One region of the Aquariibacter lacus genome, then DNA from elsewhere that is predicted to be linked to it. Evidence: riboswitches for the same ligand, from Rfam matches in the RefSeq annotation. Region 1 holds a riboswitch; the other holds the start of a gene.
What was found. Region 1 has a riboswitch for S-adenosylhomocysteine ahead of ahcY (adenosylhomocysteinase). Riboswitches for the same ligand answer to the same signal wherever they lie in the genome.
Positions count from the first base shown of each region.

Region 2: another riboswitch for S-adenosylhomocysteine. It lies ahead of metH (methionine synthase); the one in region 1 lies ahead of ahcY (adenosylhomocysteinase).

Region 1 is NZ_JAERRA010000001.1:617,857-623,709, reverse strand. It holds gene JI742_RS02865 (OmpW/AlkL family protein) at 1-224, opposite strand, end outside; gene metF (methylenetetrahydrofolate reductase [NAD(P)H]) at 361-1,221, opposite strand; gene JI742_RS02855 (TlyA family RNA methyltransferase) at 1,218-2,003, opposite strand; gene ahcY (adenosylhomocysteinase) at 2,171-3,607, opposite strand; S-adenosyl-L-homocysteine riboswitch at 3,693-3,784, opposite strand; gene ybeY (rRNA maturation RNase YbeY) at 3,885-4,361, opposite strand; gene JI742_RS02840 (PhoH family protein) at 4,387-5,349, opposite strand; gene JI742_RS02835 (sensor histidine kinase) at 5,420-5,853, shown strand, end outside.
Region 2 is NZ_JAERRA010000001.1:269,674-275,526, forward strand. It holds gene metH (methionine synthase) at 1-2,582, opposite strand, end outside; S-adenosyl-L-homocysteine riboswitch at 2,687-2,815, opposite strand; gene JI742_RS01265 (hypothetical protein) at 2,904-3,479, shown strand; gene JI742_RS01270 (homocysteine S-methyltransferase family protein) at 3,525-4,595, opposite strand; gene JI742_RS01275 (BTH_I0359 family protein) at 4,662-4,952, opposite strand; gene JI742_RS01280 (DUF3108 domain-containing protein) at 5,072-5,853, opposite strand, start outside.

The DNA of each region.
Region 1 (5,853 bases):
ATGTCCAGCTCGGGCAGCCAGCGCGCGTTGATCGACAGGTCGAGGCCGGTGCTGTCGTGGTTGCGCGGGTCGAGCCGGGCCGCGCGGGCCCGGACGATCCAGTCACCGGCCTCGGCCGGGGCCGCCGCGGCGGGCAGGGCCGAAAGGCCGGCACTTGCAGCAAGCAGCAGGGCAAGCAGGGCCTGGGGCCGGGAAGGGCGAGAAAGGCAAGCGGGGCGGGACATGCGGGACTCCTGGGAAACATCGCGAGGGATGGATCCATTGGAGGCCGCAGGCCCGGCCCGGGCCTTGCGCCGCGTCAAGGATGGCGCGGGTCGCGCTTTGCCGCAGGTCAAGGACCGTGCGGCGCAGCGCGCAGGCTCAGCGCATCAGGCGCTGGCAGATCTCCAGCGACAGCGCCGACTGGTTGAGCGTGTAGAAGTGGATGGCCGGCACGCCGTGCGAGATCAGGCGCTCGCACAGCCGGGTCACCACCTCCAGGCCGAAGCTGCGGATGGAGGCCACATCGTCCATGTAGCCCTCCATCTTGAGCTGCACCCAGCGCGGGATCTCGATGCCGTCGCGCTGCGCGAACTGCGCGATCCGCGCGTAGTTGTGGAAGGGCATGATGCCCGGGACGATGGGCACGTCGACCCCGCGCGAGCGCGCTTCCTCGACGAAGTGGAAGTAGGCGTCGGCGTTGTAGAAGAACTGGGTGATCGCCGCCGTCGCGCCGGCCTTGACCTTCTGCGCGAAGTAGTCGATGTCGCGGCGCGCATAGCGCTGCTGCGGGTGGTATTCGGGGTAGGCGGCGACCTCGATCTTCAGCTCCGGACCCTGGGTCTCGCGGATGAAGTGGATCAGCTCGCTGGCATAGCGGAATTCGCCGGCCGTGCCGGTGCCGCTGGGCAGGTCACCGCGCAGGGCGACGATGCGCCGGATGCCCTGCTTGCGGTAGGTGTCGAGGATCTCAGCGATGTTCTGGCGCGTCGAGCCGATGCAGGACAGGTGCGGCGCGGCCTCGTGGCCGAGGGCGGCGATGTCGGCCACGGTCGACAGCGTGCGCTCGCGGGTCGAGCCGCCCGCGCCATAGGTGACGCTGAAGAACTCGGGCGCGACCGGGCTCAGCTCGCGCACCACGGCCTTGAGCTTTTCGGCGCCGGCCTCGGTGTTGGGCGGGAAGAACTCGAAGCTGACCGGCAGCGGCAGGCTGCGGCCGGCGGTGGAGGGGGGGGAAGTCATGAAAGGCACTCCTCGGGCGGCGAGGCCACCGCCCAGACGAAAAATTCCTGATTGCCATCGCCACCGGCCAGGGCGCTGGGAAAGTAGTCGCGCACCGTCCAGGCCAGGGCGGCGCAGGCCGCTCGCACGGTCTGCTCCAGCCGCGGGAAGCAGCTTGCGTCCTTGACCAGGCCGCCGCGGCCGACATGCTCGGGCCCCAGCTCGAACTGCGGCTTGATCAGCAGCAGGGCCTGGCCGCCAGGCCGCAGCCAGGGCGCGAGATCGGGCAGCACACGGCTCATGGGGATGAAGGACAGGTCGCCGACCAGCAGGTCGAAGCCGCCGGCCGGTGCCGCATCCGCCAGCGCCGAGCCGGCCAGTTGCCGCACATGCAGGCCTTCGAGCGCGAGCAATCGCGGATGCCCGGCCAGCCGCGGATGCAACTGCCCGTGGCCGACATCGAAGCCGACCACCCGCGCCGCGCCGCGCGCCAGCAGCAGCTCGCTGAAGCCGCCGGTGCTCTGGCCCACGTCCAGTGCCTGCAAGCCGGCCGGGTCGAGACCGGTGCAGGCCAGCGCAGATTCCAGCTTGAGCCCGCCGCGCGAAACCCAGCGGGTCTCGGCATCGTCGGTGACTTGCAGCTCGCAGGCCTCCGTCAAGGCCTCGCCGGCCTTGCGCGGAAGCTGCCAGGGCTGGTCCGGCGCCATCCGCCAGCACACCGCGCCATGCTCGATCAGCCGCTGCGCAGCCGAACGGCTCGGGGCCAGCCCGCGCTGCACAAGCAACTGATCAATTCGCGGCATGACAGATGAAGGACGACCCGGACCTCAGCGCGGTTCCAGCGAACGCCTCGGCGCCGGCAACAAAGCACGCAGACCCCTGCATGCCCCCGACAGAAGCGGTAGATCCGGCTCCGCCGGTCCACCCGCGTCGCCCCCTTGAGGGGGCGGCCGAAGGCCGTAGGGGGGGCTCAATACCGGTACGTGTCGGCCTTGTACGGGCCTTCCTTCTTCACGCCGATGTAGGCGGCCTGCTCGTCGGTCAGCTCGGTCAGTTGCGCGCCGACCTTCTTCAGGTGCAGGCGGGCCACCTTCTCGTCGAGGTGCTTGGGCAGCACATAGACCTTGCCCACCTCGTAGGCCTCGGGCTTGGTGAACAGCTCGATCTGGGCGATCGTCTGGTTCGCGAAGCTCGACGACATCACGAAGCTGGGGTGGCCGGTGGCGCAGCCCAGGTTGACCAGGCGGCCCTTGGCCAGCAGGGTGATCTTCTTGCCGTCCGGGAAGGTGATGTGGTCGACCTGCGGCTTGATCTCGTCCCAGACCAGGCCTTCGAGCGAGACCACGTCGATCTCGTTGTCGAAGTGGCCGATGTTGCAGACGATGGCCTCATCCTTCATGGCGGCCATGTGCTCGTAGCGCAGCACGCTCTTGTTGCCGGTGGCGGTCACGAAGATGTCGGCCTTGTCGGCGGCGTACTCCATGGTCACGACCTTGTAGCCTTCCATCGCGGCCTGCAGGGCATTGATGGGGTCGATCTCGGTCACCCAGACCTGGGCGCTCAGCGCGCGCAGGGCCTGGGCCGAGCCCTTGCCCACATCGCCGTAGCCGGCGACCACGGCGATCTTGCCGGCGATCATCACGTCGGTGGCGCGCTTGATCGAGTCGACCAGCGATTCGCGGCAGCCGTAGAGGTTGTCGAACTTGCTCTTGGTGACGCTGTCGTTGACGTTGATGGCGCGGAACATCAGCGTGCCCTTGGCCGACATCTCGTTGAGACGCAGCACGCCGGTGGTGGTCTCCTCGGTCACGCCGAGGATCTGGGCGCTCTTGCGGCTGTACCAGGTCGCGTCCTGCGCCAGCTTGGCCTTGATGGCGGTGAAGAGGCAGACCTCTTCCTCGCTGCCCGGGTTGTCCAGCACCGACAGGTCCTTCTCGGCCTTCTTGCCCAGGTGCATCAGCAGCGTCGCGTCGCCGCCGTCGTCCAGGATCATGTTCGGGCCTTCGCCTTCGGTGCCGGCGGCGCCGAATTCGAAGATGCGATGGGTGTAGTCCCAGTAGTCGGCCAGGGTCTCGCCCTTGTAGGCGAAGACCGGGGTGCCGGCGGCGACCAGCGCGGCAGCGGCATGGTCCTGGGTCGAGAAGATGTTGCACGAGGCCCAGCGAACCTGGGCGCCCAGGGCCTGCAGGGTCTCGACCAGCACGGCGGTCTGGATGGTCATGTGCAGCGAGCCGGTGATGCGCGCGCCCTTGAGCGGCTGGCTCTTCGCGAACTCTTCGCGGATGGCCATCAGACCGGGCATTTCGGTCTCGGCGATCTTGATTTCCTTGCGGCCCCAGTCGGCCAGCGACAGGTCGGCGACGTGGAAATCCTTTTGGAGGATGGCGGTATTGACGGGTGCGTTCATGGGAGCTCCGGTGGGATTCACCGCGACAGCCACCCGGAAGGCCCACCCGCAGGACGCGGGGTTCGACGCTCACCAGGCAGGGGTCTGCGGGTGAGCGCCGTTGCCTTGAAGAAGGGTTCGAGCCTGGCCGTCAGCCACCCGGGGGGCGGGGGGACGGTTGCAACGCTCCTCGAACGAGACGGATTCTAGGGGCCTCGGCGCCCGCCCGGGTGAAATCCCGAATGTCCCTGCGCAGCGGCCCGCGGTTCGTGTCAGCTTGCACGGCCGGGGCCGCGGCTCAGCGTGCGGCGTAGGGGTCGGGCCAGCCCAGGGCGGTGAGCAGGGCCGATTCGCGCGCCTCCATGGCCTCGGCCTCGTCTTCCAGTTCATGGTCCCAGCCCTGGGCATGCAGGGCGCCGTGGACCAGCAGGTGCGCGTAATGCGCGACGAGCGGCCGGCCGGCGGCCTCGGCCTCGGCCTCGACGACCGGCGCGCAAAGGATCAGGTCGGCGCTCAGCGGCGGGCCGTCCGGGTCGGTCTCGTCCTCGCCGTAGGCGAAGGTCAGCACATTGGTCGCGTAATCCTTGCCGCGGTAGTCGCGGTTCAGGGCCTGGCCTTCCTCGGCACCGACGATGCGCACGGTCAGCGCGGCGGGCGCCTCCAGCGCCGCACGCAGGCAGCGCTGCACCAGATGGCGCGGCAGCAGGGCGCGGTGGCGGGCATCGGCGAATTGCAGCGAGAGTTGCAGCGACGGGCGGGCGGGCGGGCGGGGCATGGCGGCGGGGCTCACACAGCAGGGCTCAAACGGCCGGGCCGAGCCGGCCGTCGGATTCGTAGGCCTCGACGATGCGCGCCACCAGCGGATGGCGCACCACATCGGCCGAGCCGAAGCGCGTGAAGGCCAGGCCGCGCACGCGGCGCAGCACGCGTTCGGCCTCGATCAAGCCGCTTTCGGTGCCCTTGGGCAGGTCGATCTGGCTGACATCGCCGGTGACCACGGCCTTGCTGCCGAAGCCCAGCCGGGTCAGGAACATCTTCATCTGCTCGGGCGTGGTGTTCTGCGCCTCGTCAAGGAGGACAAAGGCATGGTTGAGCGTGCGGCCGCGCATGAAAGCCAGCGGCGCGATCTCGATCGTGCCCTTCTCGAAGGCCTTGCTCACCCGGTCGAAGCCCATCAGGTCGTAGAGCGCGTCATAGAGCGGGCGCAGGTAGGGATCGACCTTCTGCGCCAAGTCGCCGGGCAGGAAGCCCAGGCGCTCGCCGGCCTCGACGGCCGGGCGGGTCAGCACGATGCGCTGGACCTGGTTGCGCTCCAGCGCATCGACGGCGCAGGCCACGGCCAGGAAGGTCTTGCCGGTGCCGGCCGGGCCGATGCCGAAGCTGAGGTCGTGCGCAAGGATGTTGCGCAAGTAGAGGATCTGGTTGGGCGTGCGGCCGGCCAGGTCGCTGCGGCGGGTGCGCAGCACCAGGGCCTCCGGATCCTCGGCCGGATCGGGCGTGGTCTCGCCACGCTGGGCCGAGACCAGGGCGAGTTGCAGCATCTCCGGCGGGATGGGCCGGGCCGCGCGCGGGTAGAAGCTTTGCAGCAAGGCCACCGCCGACTCGGCCGCGCCGCGCGGCCCCTCGACCCGGAAGCTCTCGTTGCGGCGGCTGATCCGCACACCCAGCGCGGACTCGATGCGGCGCAGGTGCTCGTCGAGCGGGCCGCAGAGGTGGGCCAGCCGGGTGTTGTCCGGGGGGATGAAGGCGTGGCGCAGGATCACGGCAGGTTCGGGCGAGGGCGGCGGCCGATTGTCGGCGGGCGCGGCCCCCTGCGCTGGGCACAATGCCCGTATGCCCGTGCCGCCCCCCGCCCGCCCTGCCCGTGTCGGCTGGTTGGCTGCGGGCTGCTTGCTGGTCGCCATGGTGCTTGCCCTGCTGATGCAGGGCGCGGCGCATGCGGGGGGCGGGCGGGCCGGTGTCTCCCTCGCGGCCGTCAAGAAGCCGCTGATCGTGCTGCGCGCGGCCGAGACGACGACGGTGCCCCGGCAGGCCGAGCGGCCCGACGCGCCCGCTGCCCTGACCCCACCCGCCGCGGCCCGCTACAGCGCCATCGCGCTGCCGGACGAATGGGCCGCCAGCCGGCCGGGCCACAGCGGCACGGCCTGGTACCGCTTCGATCTGCCCTCGCTCGCCGGCCTGGCATCGAGCTTGCCGGGGCTCTACATCCCGCGGGTCTGCTCCAGCTACACGGTGTGGCTCAACGGCGGCCTGCTGCACCAGGGCGG
Region 2 (5,853 bases), 350 kb from region 1:
GGATGGGCGATGTAGAAGCCGCTGACCGCCGAGGCCGGCGTCATGGCCAGGTGCTCGGTCAGGCCCATGCCGATGTCCTGCGCGGCCAGCAGCTCGAACATCGCCCGCTTGACGGTGTGGTCCGGGCAGGCCGGGTAGCCGGGTGCGGGGCGGATGCCCTGGTATTGCTCGGCGATCAGGGCCTCGTTGCTGAGCTGCTCGCCCGCGGCATAGCCCCAGAACTCGGTGCGCACGCGCTGGTGCAGGCGCTCTGCGAAAGCTTCTGCCAGGCGGTCGGCGAGGGCCTTGATCATGATCGCGCTGTAGTCGTCATGGTCGGCCTCGAAGGCGCGGGCCTTGGCGTCGGCCCCGAAGATGCCGACGGCGAACATGCCCGCGTAGTCCTTGGCCGCGCCGGCCGGCGCGACGAAGTCCGACAGGCAGCGGTTGGGCCGCGCGACGCCGTCGACCACCGGCCGCTCGCTCTGCATGCGCAGGCCGTGCCAGACCAGCACCGGCTCGGCGCGCGCCTCGTCGGCATAGAAAGCGATGTCATCGTCCTCGACCTGCTGGGCCGCATACAGACCGACCACGCCGTGGGCTTGCAGCCAGCGACCATCGATGGCGCGCTTGAGCATGCGCTTGCCGTCGCTGAAGACGCGCTGCGCCTCGGCGCCGACGATCTCGTCCTTGAGGATGGCCGGGAAGGGCCCGGCCAGGTCCCAGGTCTGGAAGAAGGGGCCCCAGTCGATGCAGGCGGCCAGCTCGTTCAGGTCGACATTGCGGAAGACGCGGCGGCCTAGGAAGCTCGGCACCGTCGGCTGCCAGGCCGACCAGTCGATCGGCGTCTTGTTGGCCCGCGCCTGGGCCAGTGTCACCATCGGCGTGGCCTTCTTGTTGGCATGCTGCTCGCGCACCTTGTCGTAGTCGCGGTGCAGCTCGGCGATGTAGGCCTTGGCGCGCTCATCGCTCAGCAGCTCGGCGCAGACGCCCACGCTGCGCGAGGCATCGGGCACGTAGACCACCGGGCCGGTGTACTTGGGCGCGATCTTCACCGCGGTGTGCACGCGGCTGCAGGTCGCGCCGCCGATCAGCAGCGGCGTGCCGCGCGTGCGGAACCAGTCGTCGCGCTCCATCTCGGCGGCCACATGCTGCATTTCCTCCAGGCTGGGCGTGATCAGGCCGGACAGGCCGATGATGTCCGCGCCCTCTTCCTTGGCCTTCTTGAGGATGTCCTGGCAGGGGACCATGACCCCCATGTTCACGACCTCGAAGTTGTTGCACTGCAAGACCACCGTGACGATGTTCTTGCCGATGTCGTGCACATCGCCCTTGACGGTGGCGATGACGATCTTGCCCTTGGGCTTGGCCTCGCCACCGGCATCGATCAGGGCCTTCTTCTCGGCCTCGATGTAGGGCAGCAAATGGGCCACCGCCTGCTTCATCACCCGCGCGCTCTTGACCACCTGCGGCAGGAACATCTTGCCCTGGCCGAAGAGGTCGCCGACCACATTCATGCCGGCCATCAGCGGGCCTTCGATCACGTGCAGCGGCCGGCCGCCGCCGGCGGCGATCTGCTGCCACATCGTCTCGGTGTCCTCGACGATGAACTCGTTGATGCCGTGCACCAGGGCGTGGGAGAGGCGCTCCTCGATCGGCAGCGCACGCCAGGCATTGCGGGCGCTGTCGTCCTTGCCGGCGCTCTTGGCGCGGTCGGCGATCTCGATCAGGCGCTCGCCCGCATCCTTGCGCCGGTTGAGCACCACGTCCTCCACCCGCTCGCGCAGCTCGGCATCGAGGTCGTCGTAGACGCCGACCATGCCGGCATTGACGATGCCCATGTCCATGCCGGCCTGGATCGCGTGGTACAGGAAGACGGTGTGGATGGCCTCGCGCACCGGGTCGTTGCCGCGGAAGCTGAAACTCACATTCGACACGCCGCCGCTCACCTTCGCACCCGGCAGGTTCTGCTTGATCCAGCGGGTGGCGTTGATGAAGTCGACCGCGTAGTTGTCGTGCTCCTCGATGCCGGTGGCGATGGCGAAGATGTTGGGGTCGAAGACGATGTCCTCGGGCGGGAAGCCGACCTCGTCGACCAGGATGCGGTAGGCCCGGGCGCAGATCTCGGTCTTGCGCGCGAAGGTGTCGGCCTGGCCCTGCTCGTCGAAGGCCATCACCACGGTGGCCGCGCCGTAGCGCTTGACCAGGGTGGCCTGGCGCTTGAACTCGGCCTCGCCCTCCTTCAGGCTGATCGAGTTGACGATGCCCTTGCCCTGGATGCAGCGCAGGCCGGCCTCGATCACGCTCCACTTGGAGCTGTCGATCATGATCGGCACCTTGGCGATCTCGGGCTCGCCGGCGATCAGGTTCAGGAAGCGCACCATGGCGGCCTGGCTGTCCAGCATGGCCTCGTCCATGTTGATGTCGATGACCTGGGCGCCGTTCTCCACCTGCTGGCGGGCGACAGCCAGGGCATCTTCGTAGCGACCCTCCAGGATCATCCGGGCAAAGGCCTTGGAGCCGGTCACATTGGTGCGCTCGCCGATGTTGACGAAGAGCGCGCCGCGGTCGAGGGCCACCGGCTCCAGGCCGGACAGGCGCATCGGGGGGACGGAAGGGGTCTGCACGGCGTCGGACATGGCGGGCTGCGGCGGGTCACGATCGAAAGCTGCAGCGGGGGCCGGCTCACCCGGCGCGCCCGTGCAGGCGGGGGTGAGCGCCGTTGTCTTCTGGGAGCCGCCGCCCCGGGCGGGAACGGCCGATCACCACGGCCCCGAGCCTGGCCACACCCCCGGTAGATGCCGGGCGGGGCGCGGTCGCAGCGCTCCTCGGGACGGGCCGGATTCTATCGATCCGCGTGCCGTGCTAGCTGACTGCCGACAAGGGCGCTTGCCCGCATCGCGCGCCCGGGGTGCAATCGGGCCATGCCGAAGCTGCCCCACCCTCCCGCCCGATCCGTCCGATCCACCCGAGCGCCGGCCCGCGAAGCCAGGCGCCGCCTCGCGCTGGCCGCCCTGGGCCTGCTGCTGGCGTCCTGTGCGATCCCGCCGGAGCGCCCGGCACCGCGTGGCTCGACCAGCGAGCGCGAGCGCGAACGGCGCGGCGGCCTCTCGCCCGCCCTCGCCGCCCAGCGGCGGCGCCTGGTCGACGTGCTGGCCGCCACGCCGGTGACGGTGGAAACGGTGGGGCGCGAGCTGCGCCTGCGCGTGCCCGAGCGCTTTGCCCATGCAAGCGGCCAGGCGGCCGCGCTGCGGCCCCTGGAGGCGGTGCTGGAGCAGGTCGCCATCGGCTTCAAGCCGTATGCGGCGCACTGCGAGATCGGCCTGCGGCCCCTGGTCGACCCGGGCCTGCAAGGGATGGCCGCCGCCGCCCAGGCCGCCCAGCGCGGCGCCACCCTGCGCGAGCCGCTGTTGCGGCGCGGCGTCGAGGCCAGTCGCCTCCGCATGCTGCCCCCCACCGACGGGACGTCGGTGGAAATCATCCTGCGCGACAGGCCCTGAGCGCGCCCGGCGCGGGCCGGGGCGCTTCCGCCCCGGCCGCCAGACTCAGGCCTCTTCGCGCAGGCTGCTGAGCCAGCCGCTGCGCAAGGCGCGCGGCCGGTAGGCGCTCACGCGCTTGGCAATCTCGGCGATGTGCTCGGGCGTGGTGCCGCAGCAGCCGCCGGCGATGTTGAGGAAGCCCGCCTGCGCGAAGCCCTCGACCATGCGGCCCGTGACTTCCGGCGTCTCGTCGAAGCCGGTGTCGCTCATCGGGTTGGGCAGGCCGGCGTTCGGGTAGCAGGACAAGTAGACATCGGGCGCCGCCTTGTGCAGCTCCTCGATGTAGGGCCGCATCAGCGCGGCGCCCAGGGCGCAGTTCAGGCCGATGGCGATGGGGTGGGCATGACGCACCGAATGCCAGAAGGCCGTCACCGTCTGGCCGCTGAGGATGCGGCCCGAGGCATCGGTCACCGTGCCGCTGATGATGATGGGCAGGCGCTCGCCGGTGGCCTCGAACAATTCGTCGATCGCGAAGATCGCGGCCTTGGCATTCAGCGTGTCGAAGATGGTCTCGACCAGGAAGACATCGGCCCCGCCTTCCAGCAGGGCCTCGCCCTGCTCGTAATAAGCCGCGCGCAGGGTCTCGAAGTCGACATTGCGCGCGCCCGGATCGTTCACGTCCGGGCTGATGCTGGCGGTCTTGGGCGTCGGGCCGAAGGCGCCGGCCACGAAGCGCGGCTTGTCCGGCGTGCTGAACTTGTCGCAGGCGGCGCGGGCCAGGCGGGCACCGGCCACGTTCATCTCGCGGGCGACCGAGGCCAGGTCGTAGTCCTCCTGGGCGACGGTGGTCGCGCCGAAGGTGTTGGTCTCGATCAGGTCCGCCCCGGCGGCCAGGTAGCCCTCATGGATGGCCGAGATCACATCGGGCCGGGTGAAGACCAGCAGCTCGTTGTTGCCCTTCAGGTCCCGGGGATGGTCCTTGAAGCGCTCGCCGCGGTAGTCGGCCTCGCCCAGCTTGTAGCGCTGGATCATGGTGCCCATCGCACCATCGAGGATGACGATGCGCTTGGCCATCTGCTCGGCCAGCGCGGCCCCGCGGGTGTAGGGGCGGCGTTCGATGGGGAGGGGGGTGGGCATGTCCATGCGACGATTGTAGAAAGCCCGCCCGGGTCAACCCTGAGTCTTTCCCCCCTCGTGGAAAGGTCAGTGCTGGACCAGGGGCTGGCTGGGCAGGTGGCTGTAGCCGGCCAGGTAGGCCTCGATGGCCTCTTCGTCAGGTTCGGAGGCGGCCAGGGCCAGCGCGCCTTCGCGGAAGCTTTCGGCCAGGGCGCCCTCCAGAAAGAGGTCGCGGCCGGCCGTCTTGTCGAGGATCTCGAAGCTGCCGCGCTGCAAGCCGGCCGGCAGCGGCCGGCCCTGCGCGTCGCGCTGCGGCGTGCCGGCGGGCAGGTCGAGCGAGAGCACCACGTAGCGGTCGGACTGGTAGAGCACCTGCATGGAATCTCCTGCGGCACCGGGAGGGCGCCTTGTGAACACCGGCTTCAGATGCGACCGGCCTTGCAGGATTCAAGCCCGAGCCCGAGCCCGGCCCGATCCAGGGCCGCCGGGCCGCCGGATCAGGGGGTGGGCGCGGCCGGCGCCTCGCCGGTCTTGCGCAGCAGGTCCAGCGGCTCGCCGCGGCCGTCGCTCAGGCGGATGCGGATCGGCAGGTGGCCGTGGGCCGGGTCCAGCCAGAGCTCGGCCCGGGTGTCGTGCTCGCCGTCCGGCTCGCGCAGCAGCTTGAGGGCGCGCACGGTCTCGCCGCCGACCAGGCGCAGCTTCTCCTCGCCGATCACGCGCAGATGCCATTCAGCCAGGTCGCCGCGCGCGCCGACCACATGGAGCACGAAGGGTGACTCGGGCGGCTGCGTCCACGCGGCGGCCAGGGCGGCGATCTGCACCATCACGCTGAGTCGGTCCTGGCTGCCAGGCGGCAGGCTGTGCACCGTCGGGGGGCCGGAGAAGCTGACCTGCAGCGGCTGGCCGGCCTCGCGCCGGAAGTTGGCGGCCTGCTCGGGGCGGCGCAGCCGGCGGTCGGTGAAGCGCAGCGGCGCCAGGCCGGCGGCGTCGAAGCCGCCGCGGCTGACCTGGGTCAGCACGGTGCCGATCAGCGGCAGCTCGCCGCGCAGCGCCAGGGTGTAGCCCTGGGGGCCGGGCGCCCAGTCCAGGCTGCCCTCGCCGACCAGGCCGCCGCGGCTGAGCCGGTAGCTCCAGCGGGTGGGCGGCGGGATGCGGGTGGGCGGCAGCGGCGCGAGGGCATCGCGAACCGGCGCCGCCGCGGCCGGCCGCTCGCCGGCTTCGGCGGCCGGTGCCGCGGGCGCAAGCGGCGTCGCTGCCGGCACGGGCTGCGCCGCGGGTG